DNA from 3 places in the Thermoanaerobacterium sp. RBIITD genome. Region 3 is predicted to be linked to each of the others. Evidence: predicted binding sites of a transcription regulator. Region 3 holds the regulator's gene; each other region holds the start of a gene.
The links. Region 3 encodes HrcA, which represses chaperone genes, less so after heat shock. Its sites were predicted from a motif close to ATTAGCACTCANNNNNNNTGAGTGCTAAT; they were not measured.

Region 1: a site for HrcA is predicted at 3,351-3,379, ahead of groES (co-chaperone GroES). Genes of this name have one in related genera too.
Region 2: a site for HrcA is predicted at 2,994-3,022, ahead of CPG45_RS06935 (nucleotidyltransferase family protein). Genes of this name have one in related genera too.

What each region holds. Positions count from the first base shown of each region.
Region 1 is NZ_LT906662.1:549,431-557,175, reverse strand. Features, by position in the region: gene CPG45_RS02695 (S8 family peptidase) at 1-962, opposite strand, end outside; gene CPG45_RS02690 (hypothetical protein) at 1,260-1,445, shown strand; gene CPG45_RS02680 (hypothetical protein) at 2,077-3,201, shown strand; gene groES (co-chaperone GroES) at 3,400-3,684, shown strand; gene groL (chaperonin GroEL) at 3,699-5,327, shown strand; purine riboswitch at 5,464-5,561, shown strand; gene guaB (IMP dehydrogenase) at 5,656-7,110, shown strand; gene guaA (glutamine-hydrolyzing GMP synthase) at 7,123-7,745, shown strand, end outside.
Region 2 is NZ_LT906662.1:1,485,109-1,492,853, reverse strand. Features, by position in the region: gene CPG45_RS06945 (glycoside hydrolase family protein) at 1-622, opposite strand, end outside; gene CPG45_RS06940 (glycosyltransferase family 4 protein) at 651-1,823, opposite strand; gene CPG45_RS06935 (nucleotidyltransferase family protein) at 1,838-2,872, opposite strand; gene CPG45_RS06930 (1,2-beta-oligomannan phosphorylase) at 3,143-4,036, opposite strand; gene CPG45_RS06925 (hypothetical protein) at 4,049-4,159, opposite strand; gene ymfI (elongation factor P 5-aminopentanone reductase) at 4,361-5,098, opposite strand; gene CPG45_RS06915 (hypothetical protein) at 5,269-5,448, opposite strand; tRNA gene CPG45_RS06910 (tRNA-Gly) at 5,729-5,803, opposite strand; tRNA gene CPG45_RS06905 (tRNA-Asn) at 5,827-5,901, opposite strand; rRNA gene rrf (5S ribosomal RNA) at 5,911-6,019, opposite strand; rRNA gene CPG45_RS06895 (23S ribosomal RNA) at 6,296-7,745, opposite strand, start outside.
Region 3 is NZ_LT906662.1:3,031,219-3,038,963, reverse strand. Features, by position in the region: gene prmA (50S ribosomal protein L11 methyltransferase) at 1-34, opposite strand, end outside; gene dnaJ (molecular chaperone DnaJ) at 54-1,196, opposite strand; gene dnaK (molecular chaperone DnaK) at 1,248-3,107, opposite strand; gene grpE (nucleotide exchange factor GrpE) at 3,134-3,727, opposite strand; gene hrcA (heat-inducible transcriptional repressor HrcA) at 3,799-4,833, opposite strand; gene hemW (radical SAM family heme chaperone HemW) at 4,929-6,059, opposite strand; gene lepA (translation elongation factor 4) at 6,052-7,745, opposite strand, start outside.

The sequences.
Region 1 (7,745 bases), 920 kb from region 3:
GCTACGACATCGGGTTTATATAAAAAAGCTGATCCTCTTCCAGAAAAATTTGCTATCGCATCATCACTGACATCGATGGTTCGCTTATCATCAACGGCACCTACTGTTATAACATTTCTACTTGTACCTGGCGATGTTATTGAATTTATAGCTGGACCTGAATTACCTGCTGCGACAGTAACGACAAGACAATGTTTCCACAGTTTCTCAACACCTTTTACAAGTGGATCTAGAAAAGGAGGAAGTGTTGGAGTTTCACCGATTGATAACGAAACTATTCTTATATTATATTTTTCCTTATTATCCAAAATCCACTGCATTCCTGTTAAAATATCCGAAGATGAACCGCTTCCTTTTGAATCTAATACTTTAACAGAGACTATATTTGCTTCGGGTGCAACGCCTTTATATTTACCACCTGATGTATATCCATTTCCGGCCGCATCACCTGCAACATGTGTGCCATGACCATTATCATCATAAGGATTCTTTTTACCATTTACGATATCATGAAAGGCTATTATTCTGTCATTTGGTTTTCTAAAATCTGGATGGGGATATATTCCCGTATCAAGAAAAGCGATTGTAATACCCTTTCCAGTATAACCTTGGCTGTTCACTTCATGGGATTTTATCTCTTGTGTTGCAATATTTAATTGCATTTTAACTGTTGAGTCTTCTGCAATAAATTTGATACCGCGGTTTAAAGCGATATTATTGAGTTTATTACAAGGTATGTTTACAGCCCAGCCATTTATGATGGGTAACTCATATTTTATAGATCCTCCTATGTTTTCCAAACTTTTCTTAAGTAATTCGTATGGCATTTTTGAGTAAATAATTGCACTTATACATTCACTTCTATAAATAGTTGCTTTTTTTAATAATCGAGTATCTATTTTTCCTTTTGAGTAGAGATTTTTAAGTGCACCTGAAAATAATAACGCAGTAAAAATATCCATGAGTTAAAACCTCCTTTCTTATATCAGAATATGTATAATATAATTTTTTGTTAGTTTTTAAAATAATAAAGTGTCACAAATATTATTGACTTCATATTATGTATTAGGTCAAAAAAGACCTGACATAAAATTATGCGAAAGGGGGATATTAATATGCCCACAGAAAAAGGTGCAGCATGGTGTGGCAGTTGGATTTGGATCATTATAATAATACTAATAATCTTCTTATTTGTACCAGGTTTTATAGTTGAAGAGCCAAAGGCTTGAAATCTTTAAATAATAAAAAGGAGGATCATTATGGCAGGTACAAGTTCAGTATTTGGTGAAAGCAATTTGCTGTTCTTCTTCTTAATACTCGTTGTATTAATGGGCAGCGGTTGTTTTGGCGGCAACTGGTCAATGGAAACATTGCTATTCTTCTTCGTATTACTTGTAATAGTCATGGATGGCGGAATGGGATTATTCCTAAATCAGGTCAAATAAATAAAATGGTCCTATCTTTTGGTAGGACCATTTTATTATTCAATAAAAATAGTCATAACTATATATTAAAAATAATCAAATATCAATACATTAAGCTCATGAATATACTGAATTAAAATAAAATATTGGAGCTGATTTTATGACTATTACAGGTAATTCCCTGATGTTTTTCTTTGTCATCCTTACGGTCATAATGGATGTTAAATTTGAGTTCGAAGATTTGCTGTTTTTCTTCGTACTATTAGTCGCTTTACAACAAGATAAACCACGTAAAAAAGCAAGAAGATTTTTATGGTCTTTAGTAACGATGAATTTTGAGTAACACAATTAATTAAAATACGTATAATGTATTAGGTCGATGAGGCCAAATAATAAAGGAGGGTTTTAATATGCCAGAAGGAAAAGGTGGAGCTTGGTGTGGCGGATCCTGGATATGGATTATAATAATAATAATCATCATTTTCCTGTTTATACCGGGAATATTTGTAGTAGACAAATAATATAACCTTTCTTTAATAAACGCGACCAGAACTGTATAGGGTATTAGCAAAATTTATGGGGGCAGGTGATAATAAACCTGTCCCATACATATATTAAAATGAAGTTAATTTTAAAAGCAGGGGGTTTTATTTTGAATAAGGAAAAGCTTATAAAGATACTGATAATCGAACTTTTCATAATCTTTTTTGTAAGATTCCAGTTATTTGATGAACTAAGCATAGAAAATAAAAAATTACTTGATAAAGGAAAAGAAGATGATGAAAACTATGGCAAGAATCAAAACGAAGAGAAAAAAGGTGAGGGAACTTCAGATAAAGGAGAAAATGACGAAAACGAGAATAAGTTTGACATTTTTCAGATAATCGAAAAAGGAAAAAATTTTATGGGAAGTGTTAAACCATATGTAAACAGAAAGGAACAGTACTACATAGATATATTTACAAAAATAGCAGAGATCGTAGAATGTCATAGGCAATTAGTCGAATTTCAAAACCAAGATGCAGATACCCAAGAGGACGACAATTTTGACCAAATTGGAATCTTAAAAGCCGTAAAACCATATATGAAGGAAGATAAACAGGTAATAATAGATAAATTTATAAAACTCCATGAAGGAATACAAAATCTAAATGAAAAAATGAAAAAATATGATAACGAAAATAATAAGAATAATATGATAGATAAAATTCTGGATATATTTGAAGCAGTGAAACCCATAATACCAGATGATAAACAGGACATGGCAGAGAAGATAATAAAGAACATAAAGCTTGTTGAGGCATTGAACAAAGCAGAAAACATAATGAACTCTAAGAATAATAAAGATAAAAATGAACAACAGAATATAAACAAAGAAACAGATAAAAATAACATGGCAACATTGACATCAAAAAAAGAATTAATTAAAGGAAAAGACAATTTAGAGCGTATAAACACACCGTCAAATACTGCAGATGATGAAAACAAAAAAGGAACTAATAAAGATGATGAAAAAGAAATAGGGATAAATAATAAAGATAATACAATAGATAATAGCCAAAATAATGACGTTGAAGCCAATAACATTCCTTTAGGTTTATCACCACAACAATCTGCTGTTGTGGATAACCTAAAATCAATGCTTACAAAAGAGCAACAGCAGTTTATGTATAATATGATAAATTATTTAAAGCAACAAGGAACAAATAATAATGTAGATAAAGAAAAAAATGACGAGAAGACAATTAAAAATGATGATTTAGATGCAGGAAATTAAAACCTGCATTTTTTTACGTAAATCATAAATTAACGGTATAATTAAAAGATATATGGATAAAATCTTAAATAATTGCTCAAAATAAGTAAAAATGAAGCAAAATAAGATTTGCTATGTTCTTACAATTAAACTAATATAAAAGTGTAATAATTAGCACTCACAATTAACGAGTGCTAACAACAATTGAGGAGGGATATTATGAGATTAAAACCACTTGGTGACAGAGTTGTCGTAAAAGCTACAGAGGCTGAAGAAGTTACAAAAGGCGGAATTGTATTACCAGGTACCGCAAAGGAGAAGCCTCAACAAGGAGAAGTTCTTGCAGTCGGCTCGGGAGAATACATAGATGGTAAAAAGGTCGAGCTGGAAGTAAAAGTTGGAGATAAGGTTATATTCTCTAAGTATGCTGGTACAGAGGTTAAATTAGATGGACAGGAATATTTGCTCTTGAGGCAGAGCGATATATTAGCAATAGTAGAATAAGGAGGTAGAAAAAGATGGCAAAACAGATAAAATACGGTGAAGAAGCAAGAAGGGCCCTTGAAAGAGGTGTCAATGCAGTTGCGAATACAGTCAAAGTGACATTAGGACCAAGAGGTCGTAATGTAGTTCTTGATAAAAAATATGGTTCACCTACGATTACAAATGATGGTGTAACAATTGCAAGAGAAGTGGAATTAGAAGATCCATTTGAAAATCAAGGTGCACAACTTTTAAAAGAAGTTGCTACAAAGACAAATGATGTTGCTGGTGATGGTACTACAACAGCTACAGTATTAGCACAAGCTATGGTTTTAGAAGGATTAAGGAACCTAGCTGCTGGTGCAAATCCAATGCTTCTAAGACGCGGCATGGCAAAGGCTGTTGATGCGGCTGTTGAAGGCCTAAAAAGGATATCTAAACAAGTTGAAGGAAAAGATTCAATAGCACATGTTGCTTCAATTTCTGCTGCTGATGAAGAAATAGGCAATTTGATTGCTGAAGCAATGGAGAAAGTAGGAAAAGACGGAGTTATAACAGTAGAAGAGTCAAAGACAATGGGAACAACCCTTGATGTTGTTGAAGGTATGCAGTTCGACAGAGGTTATGTATCACCATATATGGTAACAGATACAGAAAAAATGGAAGCAGTTCTTGATGATCCAGTAATACTTATTACAGATAAAAAATTATCAAATATCCAAGATTTACTGCCATTGCTTGAACAAGTTGTACAACAAGGTAAAAAACTTCTTATTATAGCAGATGATGTCGAAGGTGAAGCACTTGCAACGCTTGTTGTGAATAAATTAAGAGGTACATTTACATGTGTTGCAGTAAAAGCACCTGGCTTTGGCGACAGACGTAAAGAGATGTTACAAGATATAGCTATTCTTACAGGTGGACAGGTAATCTCAGAAGAACTCGGATTTGACCTTAAAGAAACAAAGATTGAGATGCTTGGACGTGCAAGACAGGTTAAAGTTACAAAAGAAAATACAACTATTGTCGACGGTGCTGGTAATTCCGCTGACATTAAGAATAGAGTAAATCAGATTAAAGTTCAAATAGAAGAGACGACATCTGATTATGATAGAGAAAAATTACAAGAAAGACTTGCAAAGCTTTCAGGTGGCGTTGCGGTAATTCAAGCTGGTGCTGCAACAGAAACGGAGTTAAAAGAAAAGAAACATAGAATAGAAGATGCACTTTCAGCAACAAGAGCAGCTGTTGAAGAAGGTATTGTACCGGGTGGCGGTACTGCATTACTCGACGTCATACCTGATGTTCAAAAAGTTGTTGATTCATTAGAAGGCGATTTTAAGACAGGTGCTCAAATAGTATTAAGAGCTCTTGAAGAACCAGTAAGACAGATTGCTTCAAATGCTGGTGTTGAAGGTTCTGTGATTATTGAAAAAATAAAAGCTTCAAATGATGTAACATTTGGCTATGATGCATACAAAGAAGAATTTGTAGATATGTTTAAAGCAGGAATTGTTGACCCAACAAAGGTTACAAGGTCAGCATTACAAAATGCAGCATCTGTTGCATCAATGATTCTTACAACAGAAGCAGTTGTTGCAGATATACCTGAAAAGAATCCACCTGCACCAGCAGCACCTGGCGCTGGAATGGATATGATGTAAAAAAATAACCGGGATTATCCCGGTTATTTTTTTACATCAGCACTTTTGAACAAATGATAAAAATATTCATCTGTTTTTCAGTGTGAAGCATCTTATGGTTGACATAGACATATAAATCTGTTATATTGATTTATAATTTAATAGATAAATGATACCGCATATAATCCGGTGAATTGGCACTGGAGTATCTACAAAGAGCCATAACTCTTTACTATGGGGAATTATTGTCGTACTCTTTTTTGCCTGAACAATAATTCTTTATGTTCAGGTTTTATTATTTATTATGTATTTAAAGGAAATAATATTATAATAATGAAAGGAGATAAATATGGGAGATAAATTTGCAAAAGAAGGATTAACATTTGATGACGTGCTTTTAATACCAGCAAAGTCTGATGTATTGCCAAAGGAGGTAGACGTAAAAACACGTCTTACAAAAAAAATAAAATTAAATATACCATTAATTAGTGCCGGAATGGACACGGTTACAGAATCAAAGCTTGCAATAGCGATAGCTCGCGAAGGCGGCATAGGCATAATTCATAAAAATATGTCAATTGAAAAACAGGCTTTAGAAGTTGATAGGGTGAAAAGATCTGAACATGGTGTTATAACAAACCCTTTTCATCTAACACCGGAACACAAAATACAAGATGCTGTCGAGCTGATGGAAAGGTACAGAATCTCTGGTGTACCTATAACTAAAAATAATAAACTCGTAGGAATAATTACAAACAGGGATATTAGATTTGAAAATAATTTGGAAAGACCTATAAAAGAGGTAATGACAAAGGACAATCTTGTGACAGCACCTGTAGGTACTACCCTTGATGAAGCATTAGAAATACTCAAAAAGCATAAGATTGAAAAACTTCCGCTTGTTGATAAAGACAATAATTTAATGGGATTAATCACAATAAAAGATATCGAAAAAGCTGTAGAATATCCTAACTCGGCAAAAGACGAAAGAGGAAGACTTTTAGTGGGTGCGGCTGTCGGTGTCTCATCAGATATGATAGAAAGAGTTAAAGCACTTGTCGATGTAAATGTCGATGTTATAGTAGTTGATACAGCACACGGTCATTCTGTTGGTGTTTTAAATGCCGTAGAAAAAATAAAAGAGGCGTATCCAGATGTACAACTAATAGCAGGTAATGTCGCAACGGCTGATGCAACTAGAGATCTGATTGAAAGAGGTGCAGACTGTGTTAAAGTCGGAATAGGTCCTGGTTCTATTTGCACGACTAGAGTTGTAGCCGGAATTGGTGTTCCACAGATTACAGCAATTTATGATTGTGCAGAAGAAGCCGATAAACATGGTATACCGGTAATAGCCGATGGTGGAATAAAATACTCTGGCGATATTGTTAAAGCACTTGCAGCAGGTGCGTCATCTGTAATGATAGGAAGCCTCTTTGCAGGTACTGAAGAAAGTCCTGGTGAAGTAGAGATATACCAGGGAAGAAGCTACAAGGTATATAGAGGCATGGGTTCTATTGGTGCCATGAAAAGCGGAAGCTCTGACCGTTATTTCCAGGAAGGGCTTAAAAAGCTTGTTCCGGAGGGTGTTGAAGGTAGGGTGCCATTTAAAGGCCCACTTAAAGACACAGTATATCAAATGATTGGCGGTTTAAGAGCCGGTATGGGTTATTGTGGTGTCCACAATATAGAAGAACTTAGAACAAAAACAAAATTTATAAAAATAACCAATGCTGGATTAACTGAAAGCCATCCACATGATATAATAATTACAAAGGAAGCTCCCAATTATAGTATAAAATAAAGGAGGATATTGATGGGGATTAGTAGAGAAGTTATATTAATTCTGGATTTTGGTGGGCAATATACTCAGCTAATAGCAAGGCGCATAAGAGAAGCAAATGTTTTTTGTGAAATCGTACCATATAACATAAAACCTGAAGAAATTATTAAAAGAGAACCAAAGGGAATTGTGCTATCAGGCGGTCCTGCTAGCGTTTATGCACCGAATGCTCCAGTATGCGACGAGGGAATTTTTAGATTAGATTATCCTATACTTGGTATATGTTATGGTGCACAGCTTATGACTATGGCACTTGGCGGTAAAGTAATTGCAGCATCTGTAAGAGAGTATGGCAAAACTGAAGTAGTATTAAATAATAACATACCGCTATTCAAAGGGATTGAAAAAGAGACAAGCTGTTGGATGAGTCATACAGATCAGATAGAATTACCACCAAAAAATTTCAAAGTTGTGGCATCAACAGCAAACTGCCCAATTGCGGCAATAGCTAATGTAGAAAAAAAACAATATTCTGTACAATTTCATCCAGAAGTAATACACACACCAAAAGGAACTGAAATCATAAGAAACTTTCTCTTTGAGATTTGTGACTGCTCGGCAGATTGGACGATGGACTCACTCATTGAACAGACAGT
Region 2 (7,745 bases), 1.5 Mb from region 3:
ATTTTAATAATGATAATGGAATGATTCCATTATCATATGAAATAATATCTTCATACCATTTCCAATCGCTGCTTGAATGAATTTCATACTCATTTAAAATATCGTTAACCAATTTATTAATATACTTTAATACTTGTTCCTTATTCCATATTGTACCATATTTATAAATATAATATAGGCCAATAAGGGTATATGCTTTTCCCCTTATGTAACACAAATCATTAATATTCTTTAATGCTCTATCGATCATCAATATTGCTGCAGTTTTTATGTTATCCGGTATCGCAGCTTTTAATAAATAGCTTGCTGCCCATAAGCATCTTCCAAAGCAGTCCTCGGAAATTGATTCGTCTTTGAATGTTCTATTATAGTTCATAAAATTTCTAAAATATCCATTATTAGATTGTGCATATAAGAGAAACGATACATATTTTATTATAAGTTTTAAATATTTCTCATCTTTATACTTCTCATACAACATTGTCGCTGCAATTATAGCTCTTGAATTATCATCTGTTGTATATCCATGGTTTGGATCAGGTATAGAACCAATTGAGTGCTGCATTATACCAGTATCATCTGTAAGAGTAAAAATATATTGAAAAAGCTTATTAGTTGCCATATGATTCCCCCTGACATAAATGAATATGTTATACCGCCCTTTCGTCCGAATTTACTTCTTCTAAAGTTCTAAAGAACATTTCTACATATTCAAGTGCAACATTATTCCACATCATTGTTTCACCATAAATCTTTATCTTTTCCTCCATTATCCTCTTCTTATCAGGATTATTTATTACAAATTCTATGCATTTTGCAAGTGAATCAGAATCACGAAATTCTGCCAATAGCCCTTTGCCATCGCTTAGAACTTCTTCTGCATATTTATATGGTGTTGATATTATGAGTTTTCCGAGGCCTGCAGCATATGCTAATGTACCACTTACAGCTTGTTCTTTGCCAAGATACGGAGTCATATATATATCAGATAGCTTTAAATATTCTACAATCTCCCTTTTTGTTAAATATTTATTTATAAATTTTACATTGTCGCTTAAATTAAGCCTATTTATAATACTTATGAGTTTATTTCTATATTCTTCACCATGGAGCTTTATGATATTTGGATGTGTCTGACCAAGTATTAAATACAATATATTAGGATATTCATTCTTTACTTTCGCAATTGCTTCTATAGCGTATTCTAATCCCTTTCCTGGACTAATAAGTCCAAATGTACTTATTATATATTTCCCATCATATCCGTATTTTCTTTTCAGACTTTCTTTTGAAATTACTGGTATATTAGGAACGCCATGTGGTAAAACATCTATTTTTTTATCATCTACATTATATATTTCATTTAATAGTGGAATTGTATTTTTCGCCATTGTTATAATTCTAAGGCTTCTCTGACATAATTCCTTCAAGATGTACTTTTGCTTATCTAAGGGATTCGACAATACCGTGTGAAGTGTAACTACATATGGGATTTTTAAATATTTTATTAAATCTAAAATATATTCACCCCATTCACCACCATATATTCCGTATTCATGTTCTATAACAAGCAAATCTATATTTGATTTATTTAATTTATCTGCCAATTTTATATAACTATCCCTATCATTTTGTTGAAGTTCAAATATTACATCATTATCATATTTGTATTCTTGATCACTTATAGCAATCACGTGTGGTGCATTGATAATTTTAATTTTCTTAAGCTCATTTATTAGATCCTGTGTAAATGTAGCAATTCCACATTCTCTTGGTGGATATGTGCTTAAAAATGCAATATTTATTTTTTTATTTGTTTTCATATTTATCACTCCTATCAACTTACAGCATAGTCATCAATATTATTTGTATAAACTGTATCTACAATTTTCCGCATACTTTCAATTATGCTATTTGAAGCCACAACTGCATTTATCAAATTAACACCTTTATTTATTTTTACATTATCCCACAACACACTATGTCTAATTATGCTGTTGCAACCTATTTGTGAATTGTCTCCGATAACAGAATATGGTCCTATTTGTGCCTTTGTTCCTATTTTAACGTTACGGCCTATGTAAACAGGCCCAATTATCTTAACAGAAGGATTGATATTTATATTTTTGTTTTTAATAAAATCTATTTTCGGGTTTACAAATTTACAATTACCTTTAAAGATATCATTGTGAACCTTTTTATATTTTTCAATAGTTCCTATATCTATCCAGTATCCATCATACTTATATGCTGCCATATAATAACCTTTAGATAGTATTTTAGGATATGTTTCCCTCTCAATTGATACAACCGAATCTTTGGGTATTTCATCTAATAGCTTTGGCTCAAACACATAAATTCCAGCATTTATCCATTTAGATGTTGTTTCATATGGCTTAGGTTTCTCTTTAAATGCCTTTATATATCCATCGTCATCAAACTCAATAACCCCATATTGTGATGGATCTTTTACTTCTGTCATAGCAATAGTTGCTAAAGCCTTTTTTGCCTTATGATAATTTACGAGCTCTTTTATATTTAAGTCGCTTACAATATCTGAATTAAGGACAACGAAAGTGTCGTCAAAAAATCTTTCGGCATTTTTTATTGCACCACCTGTACCAAGCGGTATATCTTCTTCTATATAGTCTATTTTTATGCCAAGATTTTCACCATTGCCGAAATAATTTTTAATATAATTTGATTTGTAGCACGTGCTTATTACGACCTCGCATATTCCATGACGTTTTAGATTCAAAATTGTAGACTCTAATAGAGGTCTCCCCATTATGGGTACCATAGGTTTTGGAAGATGATTCGTTAATGGCCTTAGCCTGGTACCTAATCCCCCTGCTAGCAATAAAGCTTTCATTCGAACTCCTCCTTTATTAAGTTTTTTATTTTATTAAAAAATTTGTCGTTAGTATATTGTTAGTTTATTGTAGAATGTTAAACCATGTGAAAAATATGATAGTATTGCATTTTCCGCTGATATTAGCACTCTATGTTAATGGCTGCTAACACTCTTATTATAATCCATATTATTCCTTATGTCAAGAAGTATTATTTTTATGAAAATGTTTTATTAATAAGTAGAAAAAAGATAATAAATAGACCATTATATGATCTATTGGTTTTAAAATTAATCAAACTTAATATCATTTATATTCAACACTGCAACACCTATTACAGTATCTGCACCACCATAGTAAACATATATATTATCGTCTTTTATGGCATTGCCGCAACTAAATACAACATTTGATATATAGCCATTCTTTTCCCATTCTAATTCAGGCTCTAAAATCGGCTCTTTCTGCCTCGCTAAGACTTTAGAAGGATCATTCGTATCGAGTAATGCCGCTCCTAGCCTATAAACATTATTGTCGTCTGCAGCGTGGTAGATTAAAAACCAACCATCTTTTACCTTTATCGGCGGCCCTGCTACACCAACTCTCGCGCTTTCCCATGTGCCTTTAATAGGCTTAATAACAGGTTTGTGACCATACCAGTTTTTTAAATCATTAGAAAAGGCTATCCAAATATCAGGATATCTTCTATGAAACATTACATAATTACCATGAATCTTCTCAGGAAATAGTGTTGCATCTTTATTTGGCTCATCGAGGACAACACCTTTCCTTTCCCAATTAATTAAATTTTTTGATGTAGCTAAGCATATCCTATAATCGTCTTTTGTCCTATCGCCAAAACCCGTATACATCATATAGTAGGTATCGTCTATCTTTACAATTCTTGGGTCTTCGCATCCTCTCAATTCTTGTTCAACGTCATTGCTTAAAACCGGTTTATCAAGCCTCATAAAATTGATACCATCTTTGCTGACAGCATAACCAAGCCTTGAAATATATCTTCCATACTTCATGTGTGGCCCTAAATCTGTAGCCCTGTAGATAAGATGAAATAATCCATTATCATATATTGCAGAGCAATTGAATACTGCTTTTCTTTCCCATTCATGCTCCTTTATTGGTTTCAGTATAGGTTGATCGCTCAATCTTTTTAGCTTTATCAAAATATCCGCTCCTTAAAACGATATTTTATCTTTTTCTATTACTGCAACTCCAATATGAGTATCGTCACCACCATAATATACATAATATTTTTCATTTACTTCAATTGCGCTACAGCTAGATATTACATTCTAGTATTCTTCTATGAAGCAAAACATATTTACCGTTTATTCGCTTAATCATAAATAATATTCCTTTCTATAGCCAAAATGCAATAACTTTATTGGCTTTTTATTTCTTCATCATTTATTAAATTTTTTTCCTAAATGATAGTTGAAGATTTTATATTTATAATTAAAGTAATTTAAGTTAAATTATATAAATACCTATATAAAACCACCATCAATTGTAAGAACCTGTCCTGTTATAAATGAAGCCTCATCCGACAGTAAAAATGATACAGCTTTTGCTATTTCAATAGGAGTGCCGAGTCTTCCAAGTGATGTCTTTGATACTAAATCTTCTTTTACATCCGATGATAAATATTTATTCATATCAGTGTCAACGACACCTGGTGCTATACAGTTAATCCGAATATTAGAAGGTCCTAATTCTTTTGCAAGTGCTTTTGTAAAAGATATTATGCCACCTTTTGCCGCGGAATAATGTACTTCACATGATGCTCCACGTATTCCCCAAATTGATGAAATATTTACGATAACGCCGGATTTTTTTGATAGCATATATTTTAACGCACTTTGTGTACAATTAAATAAACCTTTTAGGTTTGTATCTATCATAGCGTCCCAGTCGTCTACAGTTATGTCCATAAAAGGCTTGATCTGTGCAATACCAGCATTATTAACTAAATAATCGATACGGCCAAAACTATTGTATATAGTTTCCATCATTTGATCTACTTGTTTTCTGTCCTTTATATCTGCTTTAAATATGTCTGCGTAGCCATAATTCTCTTTTATATAATTTTTTAAGTCATTTGCGCTTTTATAATCACTTTTATAATGGATTGCAATACATCCACCTAATTTTGCTAATTCTTTACATATTGCACTTCCTATCCCACCAGATCCGCCTGTTACAACTATAACTTTGCCATTAAGCATAATAACATCCTTTCAAAAATATACCGTCAAAAATATATTATGGCGAAATTATAATAAACATAAGTCTTTTTTATATTTATTATCTATAAATTGATTATATAAACATAAAGAAAAATTTCAAGGGTATATAAAAAATATGGCATGGAAAATAACCAAACCAACAAATAAAATCATTTTTTAACTGCCTCAACGGTATTTTTTGTCGTACTGTATAATCCAGATGCACCAAGGCCTAACTCTGTACATAGTAGAATACCCTTTAATATTTCGCCAGGTGACATATATAAAATGCAAAGGGCGATCCCAAAAATATTTGATATTAGTGCCGAATATTTTTTTTTGTAGGCCAATTTGCTTAACCACTTCTACAAAAAGTCTGATTATGATATCAACAATTCCATTTGGGTTAACTGTTACTTTTACGAATTCATTCTTCATTGTTGAAGGACCAATAATGAGACTGCCATAATTCCTCAATATTGTATCTTGCATAGACAGCAAACTTGTTCCATCGAGTGCTTTCCACATATATTCGACATCTGCTTTTCTATGTATAAATCCTACTAATTAATCAAAAATACTGCTTTATATTAAAAAAGATTTCGATTGCTCGAAACCTTTATCTCTATATGGAGCGGATGACGGGATTCGAACCCGCGGTCCTCGGCTTGGGAAGCCGATGCTCTACCACTGAGCCACATCCGCAAATATTCTTTTATATAATAAAATGGCTCCTCAGGTAGGGCTCGAACCTACAGCCTACCGGTTAACAGCCGGTTGCTCCACCATTGAGCTACTGAGGACTATTTTAAATCCGGCAGCGACCTACTCTCCCGCAATAGCAGTACCATCGGCGCTGGAGGGCTTCACTTCCGTGTTCGGTATGGGAACGGGTTTTTAACCTCCGCTATTGCCACCGGATATCTTCTGTTCATTTCTTTGCATATATGTTGATTCTTCTCTTAGAAAATATTATTTCCGTTCGCAAATTGTGTTTTCTATATACTTTCGGCTCACTTCGTTTGTTCGGCTAAAGCCGTCTATGCGTTGTGACGTCTTTTGACGCCTCACTGCACTTCGTTCGCCGAGTATATTACGAAAACGCAATTAATCGCTCTCTCCAATAATATTTTCTTCTTTGGATTCTTCACATATATGCTTTTTCTAAATGAACTTTGAATACTGCACAATGCTTCTTTGGTCAAGTCCTCGACTTATTAGTACCGGTCAGCTCAAAGTATTTCTACTCTTACACCTCCGGCCTATCTACCTCGTCTTCTTCAAGGTGTCTTACTCCCTTTCGGTTTGGGAAATCTTATCTTGAGGTGGGTTTCACGCTTAGATGCTTTCAGCGTTTATCCCTTCCGAACTTGGCTACCCAGCTGTGCGTACGGCTACGCAACTGGTACACCATCGGTTCGTCCACCCCGGTCCTCTCGTACTAAGGGCAGCCCCTCTCAAATTTCCTACGCCCGCGACGGATAGGGACCGAACTGTCTCACGACGTTCTGAACCCAGCTCGCGTACCGCTTTAATGGGCGAACAGCCCAACCCTTGGGACCTACTTCAGCCCCAGGATGCGATGAGCCGACATCGAGGTGCCAAACCTCCCCGTCGATGTGGACTCTTGGGGGAGATCAGCCTGTTATCCCCAGGGTAGCTTTTATCCGTTGAGCGACGGCAATCCCATTCTCTACCGCCGGATCACTAAGCCCGACTTTCGTCCCTGCTCGAATTGTTTTTCTCACAGTTAGGCTACCTTCTGCCTTTGCACTCTTACGCGCGATTTCCTTCCGCGCTGAGGTAACCTTTGGACGCCTCCGTTACTTTTTTGGAGGCGACCGCCCCAGTCAAACTGCCCGCCTGTCAGTGTCCATATGCCGGCTTACGGCTCCTATGTTAGAATTTCGGTAATCTCAGGGTGGTATCCCAACGTCGGCTCCAGATAGGCTTGCGCCCATCTTTCTCTGCCTCCCACCTATCCTGTACAGGGATTACTAAAATCCAGTGACAAGCTGCAGTAAAGCTCCATGGGGTCTTTCTGTCCTGTCGCGGGTAACTCGCATCTTCACGAGTACTACAATTTCACCGGGTCCCCCATCTAGACAGCGCCCAAGTCGTTACGCCTTTCGTGCAGGTCGGAACTTACCCGACAAGGAATTTCGCTACCTTAGGACCGTTATAGTTACGGCCGCCGTTTACTGGGGCTTAAGTTCTATGCTTCTCCGGCACTCAACTCTATCTACTAAGAGTTTTTACTTTTGGCTATTCTTTCTTTTAACCATCTTCTTGCGTTATGAGATTCTTTTAATTGTTTTTCTCTTTTTATTGCATCTTCTTTCGCTTTGTATGCTTCATAATAAATTATTTCCCATTTATGCTCTTTTGTGTACTTGTTTAATCCTTTATTATGTGCCTCTACTCTTTTTCGTAGATTCTCTGAATAGCCTGTATATATGCCTCCTTTTTCATTCTTTATTACATAGACATAATACATCTTTTTCACTCCTAATAGGTATAGTTGAGTGCCGGATAACATTTCCCCTTAACCTTCCAGCACCGGGCAGGCGTCAGCTCCTATACTTCGTCTTTCGACTTAGCAGAAACCTGTGTTTTTGGTAAACAGTCGCTTGGGCCTCTTCTCTGC
Region 3 (7,745 bases):
TAGTTGTGGTTACTTTTACTTCAAGCCACTTCAATCACATCACCCTTTTATATTTATGCTCCAAAAGCATCTCTTACTTTTTGAAAAAATGACTTACCATTATTCTCATTGCTTAGCTTTTCAAACTCCCTTAAGAGCTCTTTTTGTCTTTCAGTTAGTTTTTTAGGAACCTCCACATAAACTTCAACAAATTCGTCTCCACGTCCTCTTCCATTAATATGTGGTATTCCTCTATTTCTTAATCTAAACACTGTTCCTGTCTGTGTTCCAGCAGGAATATTATAAATTGCCTTTCCATCAAGGGTTGGTACTTCTACTTCAGCACCAAGTGCCGCTTCAGTAAAGCTAATAGGCATTTTTAGCAAGACGTTGAAGCCATCACGTTTAAATATTTTATGTGGTTTAATATTTATTACAATAAATAAATCACCTTTTGCACCGCCTCTTTCACCGGGCTCACCTTCACCTCTTAATGATACCATCTGTCCATCATCTATTCCCGCAGGGATGTTGACTTTTATCTTTCTTGTCTTTCTTACTTTTCCCGTACCGCGGCAGTATGTGCAAGGGTTTTTAATTATATTACCTTCACCATGGCATTTTGGACATGTTCTGACATTAACTATCCTGCCAAATGGTGTATTTTGCGTAATTCTTACTTCGCCACTTCCATGACATTCTGGGCATACCTCAGGTTTAGTGCCTGGATTTGCACCAGTTCCTTTACACTTATCACATTTTTCGTACCTCTCAACTTCAATCTCTTTTTCAACACCAAATGCAGCTTCTTCAAATGTCAAGGAAAGATTTAATCTTATATCATTTCCTCTTTGAGGGCCTGTTTTTCTTCTACTACTACCGCCAAAGATATCTCCAAAAACATCTCCAAAAATGTCTCCAAACCCTCCAAAGTCAAATCCTCCTTGTCCAAAACCACCAAATCCGCCAAAATCCCCTTGGTTAAATCCGCCTTGATTAAAAGCGGCATCACCAAATTGGTCATATTGCGCTTTCTTTTGAGGATCTGACAAAATTTGATATGCCTCATTAATCTCTTTAAATTTTTGTTCAGCCTCTTTGTTGCCTGGATTTAGATCTGGATGATATTTTTTTGCTAGTGTTCTATACGCTTTTTTAATATCATCTTCTGTAGCATTTTTATCAAGCCCGAGAATCTCATAATAGTCTTTTGCCATCTACTTCACCTGCCCTTCATACATGAATGAGAACCAGGATATACCTGGTTCTTATTTATTCTCTTGATTGTCGTTCTCCATTTTATAGTCTGCATCATATACATTATCTTTATTAGTTCCACCATTGTTTCCTGTATTTCCGCCGGTCTGGCTTGCATTGGCGGATTGTCCAGAACCGCCTGCTTGTTGATAAATACGAGATGAAACACTGTAAAATGCTTGCGATAATTTTTCCGTTGCATTTTTAATCGCATCAATATCATTGCCTTCAAGAGTCTTTCTTACATTAGCTATTTCTTTATTTATATCATCTTTTTCTTGTTGTGTCATCTTGTCTCCTAGATCTTTCATTGTCTTTTCTGTTTGATATATCAACGAATCTGCATTATTTCTTACTTCAATCTCTTCTTTCCTCTTTTTATCTTCTTTTTCATGCTGTTTTGCTTCATTCATCATTCTTTCAATCTCATCGTTACTGAGATTTGTAGATGAAGTAATAGTTATATTCTGTGATTTACCTGTACCTAAATCTTTTGCAGATACATGGACAATACCATTTGCGTCAATATCAAATGTTACCTCTATTTGTGGTACACCTCTTGGTGCTGGTGGAATACCTGTTAATGTAAATCTTCCAAGTGTTTTATTGTCACGGGCCATTGGCCTTTCACCTTGTAAGACATGAATCTCAACTGACGTCTGTCCATCCGCAGCTGTAGAGAAAATTTGACTCTTCTTTGTCGGTATTGTCGTGTTTCTATCTATCAATTTCGTAAATACACCACCTAGTGTCTCAATACCAAGCGATAATGGTGTAACATCTAGTAATAGGACGTCTTTTACTTCACCGCCAAGAACACCACCTTGTATTGCAGCACCAATTGCAACACATTCATCAGGGTTAATTCCTTTATGTGGTTCTTTTCCCATTATCCTTTTCACAGTCTCTTGTACAAATGGAACTCTTGTAGATCCACCAACTAAAAGTACCTTATCAATATCTGATGGTTTCAACTTAGCATCACTTAAAGCACGGTTTACAGGTTCTACAGTTGACTCAACGAGATCTGTTATAAGCTCTTCAAACTTTGCCCTTGTAAGGTTAACATCTATATGTTTTGGGCCTGTGGCATCTGCTGTTATAAATGGTAAATTTATGTTGGCAGTTGTCGCCGAAGAAAGCTCGATTTTTGCTTTTTCAGCTGCATCCTTAAGCCTCTGCATCGCCATTTTATCATTTCTCAAATCAATTCCATATTCTTTTTTGAAATTATCTGCAAGCCAATCCATTATTCTCTGGTCAAAGTCATCACCACCAAGGTGGTTATTTCCGCTTGTTGCAAGAACCTCAAATACTCCATCACCTATTTCAAGTATTGATACATCAAATGTACCACCACCAAGGTCATATACCATTATTTTTTGATTGCCTTGTTTATCGAGGCCGTACGCCAAAGATGCTGCAGTTGGTTCATTTATAATTCTTTTAACATCAAGTCCCGCAATTCTTCCGGCATCCTTTGTTGCCTGTCTTTGGCTATCATTAAAATACGCTGGTACTGTTATAACGGCTTCAGTTACCTTTTCTCCAAGATATGCTTCTGCATCTGCTTTTAATTTCTGTAAGATCATTGCAGAAATCTCTTGTGGAGTGTAACTTTTGCCATCAATCGTTACACGATAATCTGATCCCATATGTCTTTTTATTGACATAACAGTCTTTTCAGGGTTTGTAATAGCTTGTCTTTTTGCTACTTGACCTACTAATCTTTCACCATCCTTTGTAAATGCAACAACAGATGGCGTTGTACGAGCACCTTCAGAGTTTGGAATAACTGTAGGTTGCCCACCTTCCATAACTGCAACACATGAAAAAGTTGTTCCAAGATCAATACCAATAATTTTTCCCATAATCTTTTCCTCCTATTATAGTAACTTTATTTTGCTACTTTAACCATACTTGGTCTTATTACTTTATTATTAAATGTATATCCTTTTTGCAAAACTTCAATGATTTCATTTTCTTTTTTGCCTTCAACTTCCTCTTGCATTACTGCATGATGCTTATATGGATCAAAAATTTGGCCCAAGGCATCTATTTCCTTGACACCTGTCTTTTCTAACACATCCTTGAATTGCCTGTATATAAGCTCAACACCCTCTTTAAAAGATGTGCTATCACTTGCTTGGCTTGCTAGTGCTCTTTCGAAATTATCAATCACAGGAAGTATTTGAGTTAGCACCTTTTCCTTGCCATATTCTACGAGATCACCCTTTTCTTTTTCTGTTCTCTTCCGGTAATTTTCAAATTCCGCTTTAAGCCTTTGTGCGAGTGCCAAGTATTCATTGGCCTCTTCCTCTTTTCGTTTAAGGATTTTCTTCAATTCTTCAATTTCTCCTTCACTTATGCTATTTTCTTTTTCTTCCTCTTTTTTTAAATCTTTTTCTTCGTTTTGCTTATCAAAATCTCTTTGTTTGTCATCTTCTTCAGCGTCATTAATTATTATATTTGATATATTTTCATCTTGCACAGGTGTATTTGTACTTAAATCTTCTTCATTATTTTCTTGCTTTATTGTATCTTTCTCGTTTTCCACAGATTTCACCTCTTATCATCTTTATATATATATGATAATACTCTTGATAGTTCCTTAGACATAGTATTTATCTCATTAATCAATTTCTTATAATTCATCCTAGTAGGTCCTATAATGCCGAAAGTACCAACAGTCTCACCATTTATCTTATACGTGGATTTTATAATGCTAAGATCTTTCATTTCTTCAAACTTATTTTCGCTGCCTATTGTTACATCAATCAAATCATCATCAGGCTCCAAAATTGTATTCATTATTTCTTTATTTTCAATAAGGTCAAAAAACATCCTAGCTTTTATAAGGTCTCTGTACTCAGGGAAATTTAATATATTGGAAGTTCCCTCAGAATACAATTCGGTTTCGTCCATTTGCTTAAGTCCATTTATTATTGTTTCTGTAATTTCATCTATGATGCTTTTTGCATTACCCGATTCCCTTTTAATCTCATTCTTTAAATCATTATTTACTTCTTTTTCACGTTTGCCGGTAACCTTATTATTTATAAGGTTATTTAAAAACTCAAAAAGACTACCATCTATATTTTCTTTTAAATTGATAAGATAATTCTTGATTATACCGGACTCTGTTATGACAAGAAGTATGATTTTATTAGAATCCACAGGCATAATCTGTACTCTTTTTATAGTGTTTTCGTTGATCTTTGGCATTTTCACAACAATAGTATGATTTGTCATGTTTGATAAAATTCGCGCATACTTTTTAACTATTTCATCAATTTCCGCAAACATTTCATTAAAAATATTAAATTTATTATTATATCTTTCATTCAAATAATGCTCTATTATATTATTAACGTAAAATCTATATCCTTTATCAGATGGTACTCTTCCTGCTGATGTATGTGGCTGTTCAAGATAGCCCATTTCTTCTAAATCAGCCATTTCGTTTCTTATAGTAGCAGGACTTATACCAAGATTATAGCGCTTTGCAATAGTCCTCGATCCAATTGGTTCTGCCGTCAAAATATAGTCATTAATAATCGCCTCTAAAATTTTTCTCTTCCTATCATCTAACGGCATATTCACCACCCCAAATTCTATTATTAGCACTCTTATTAAGAGAGTGCTAATTCACGATTTAAAAATACCACTATTGTGGATATTTGTCAATACTTTTAAAGTAAAAAATCCTCAAATACATTATTAGAAATGTCTATACCCTTTTGAGTTAAATGTATGGTATCCCCTTCTCTTTCTAAAAGATTTAATTCAATATTTTTTTCTATTGAATCTTTATATACAGTAAACATGCTTTTTCCAAATCTCATAATAAAGTCTTTATCACATACACCTTTCATCATTCTAAGACCTAAAAACATAAATTCTGCCATTTTGTCTTTTATATCAAGTGCATCTATATCATCAAATGCAAAGCCATCTTTATTTATCATTTCAATGTATGTTTTAATATCTTTTACATTTCCTTTACGCATATCACCTATATATGAATATGCACCGGGACCAAAACCGATATAGTGTAAAGCCTTCCAATACAATATATTATGTCTACATTCATAACCCGGTAAAGAATAATTTGATATTTCATAATGGGTATAGCCATTTTGCTTTAAAAAACTTATCGCATAGTGAAAAAGCATCATTTCATATTCATCATCATGTAACATTATTTTTTTACTTTTAAAAAGTCTATAAAACAGGGTGCCTTCTTCAAGAATTAACCCATAGCAAGAAATATGAGTAGGTTTTAATTCTATTGTATTTAATAATGTCTCTTTCCAATCATCAAATGTCTGCTCTGGAAGAGCATACATGAGATCTATATTTATATTATCAAAGTATTCCTCTGTAAGTTTATAATTATCAATGAATTCATTAATTGTATGCAATCTCCCAATTTTCTTTAGTAAATTGTCTTGCCATGCCTGAAGTCCTATACTTACCCTATTTATATGACATCTTCTATATATTTTAAGCTTATTTTCATCTATTAATCCCGGATTTAATTCAATTGATATTTCAGCATCTTTGCTAATGTTATAATATTTATATACCACATTTAATATTTCCTCTATATACTCTGGAGGAAGTATGTTGGGTGTACCTCCTCCTATGTATATTGAAGAAAATGGTCCCCTTAAAGAATCTTTTCTATTTTCTATTTCCCTTATTATAGTTTCTTTATATATTTCAAAAATCTTGTCTTGGCCGGCATATGAATTAAAATCGCAATAGTAACATTTCTTTTTACAAAATGGTATATGAATATATATTCCCGAACTAACCATTGTCATCATCGAGCTTTAATATTGACATAAATGCCTCTTGAGGTATTTCAACCTTGCCAATCTGCCTCATACGCTTTTTACCTTCTTTTTGCTTTTCTAAGAGCTTCTTTTTCCTCGTTATATCGCCACCATAGCATTTCGCAAGGACGTTCTTTCTTAAAGCTTTTACAGTTTCCCTCGCTATTATCTTAGAACCTATGGCTGCCTGAATGGGAATTTCAAAAAGGTGCCTTGGTATGCTTTCTTTTAATTTCTCTGTCATCTTTCTTGCTCTTTCATATGCTTTATCCTTATGAACTATCATTGAAAGAGCATCAACCATTTCACCATTTATAAGTATATCAAGTTTTACTAGGTCTGATGCTTTATACCCTTTAAGCTCATAATCCAATGAAGCATATCCCTTTGTTCTTGATTTAAGCGCATCAAAAAAGTCGTATATAATTTCATTTAATGGCATGTCATATTTTATCAAAACCCTCGTAGGTTCAAGATAATCCATACCTTTATATATGCCTCTTCTATCTTGGCATAATTCCATAATTGGTCCAACATAGTCAGTCGGAGACATAATCGTAGCATCGATTATCGGTTCTTCTATATGATCAATTTCAGTTTGTTCAGGCAAATTAGCAGGATTGTCAAGTTCTAATATTTCACCATTTGTCTTATATACTTTGTATATAACGCCAGGTGCTGTTGTAACAAGATTTAAATTATACTCTCTTTCAAGCCTTTCCTGCACTATATCCATATGCAATAAACCTAAGAAACCACATCTAAACCCAAAGCCAAGGGCTGCCGATGTATCCGGTTCAAAAGTAAGTGATGCATCATTTAATTGCAGTTTTAAAAGTGCATCCTTCAAGTTCTCATAATCTTCACCTTCTGCAGGATATATTCCGCAATAAACCATTGGTGTAACCTTTTTATATCCAGGTAATGGTTCTGATGCAGGATTTTCGGCATTCGTAATTGTATCGCCAACCCTTGTATCACTTACATTTTTTATACTAGCAGCTATATATCCTACATCACCTGCATTGAGAATATCAACAGAACTTAAATTTGGTCTAAAGATACCAACTTCTGTTACCTCAAATTCTTTACCTGACGACATCATTTTTATTTTGTCGCCTTGTTTTACAGAACCGTCAAATATCCTTACAAAGCTAATTGCACCTTTATAATTATCATAATATGAATCGAATATCAATGCCTTAAGTGGCATATCCGGATCACCTGAGGGTTCCGGTATCTTTTTTACTATGGCTTCAAGGACATCATCAATTCCTATTCCCTCTTTTGCCGACGTAAGTATTGCTTCTTCTGTATCAATGCCTATAACATCTTCAATTTCTTTCTTAACAAAATCAGGATCCGCTGATGGAAGGTCTATTTTATTTATCACAGGAACTATTTCTAAGTCATGTTCTAACGCAAGATATACATTTGCTAATGTCTGTGCCTCTATACCCTGTGTAGCATCAACAACAAGCAATGCCCCTTCACATGCAGCAATACTTCTTGATACTTCATAAGTAAAATCGACATGCCCAGGTGTATCGATAAGGTTTAATTCATACTCTTGGCCATTTTTAGCTTTATATATTAGCCTCACAGGCTGAAGTTTAATAGTTATTCCTCTCTCACGCTCAAGGTCCATACTATCAAGAACCTGTTCTT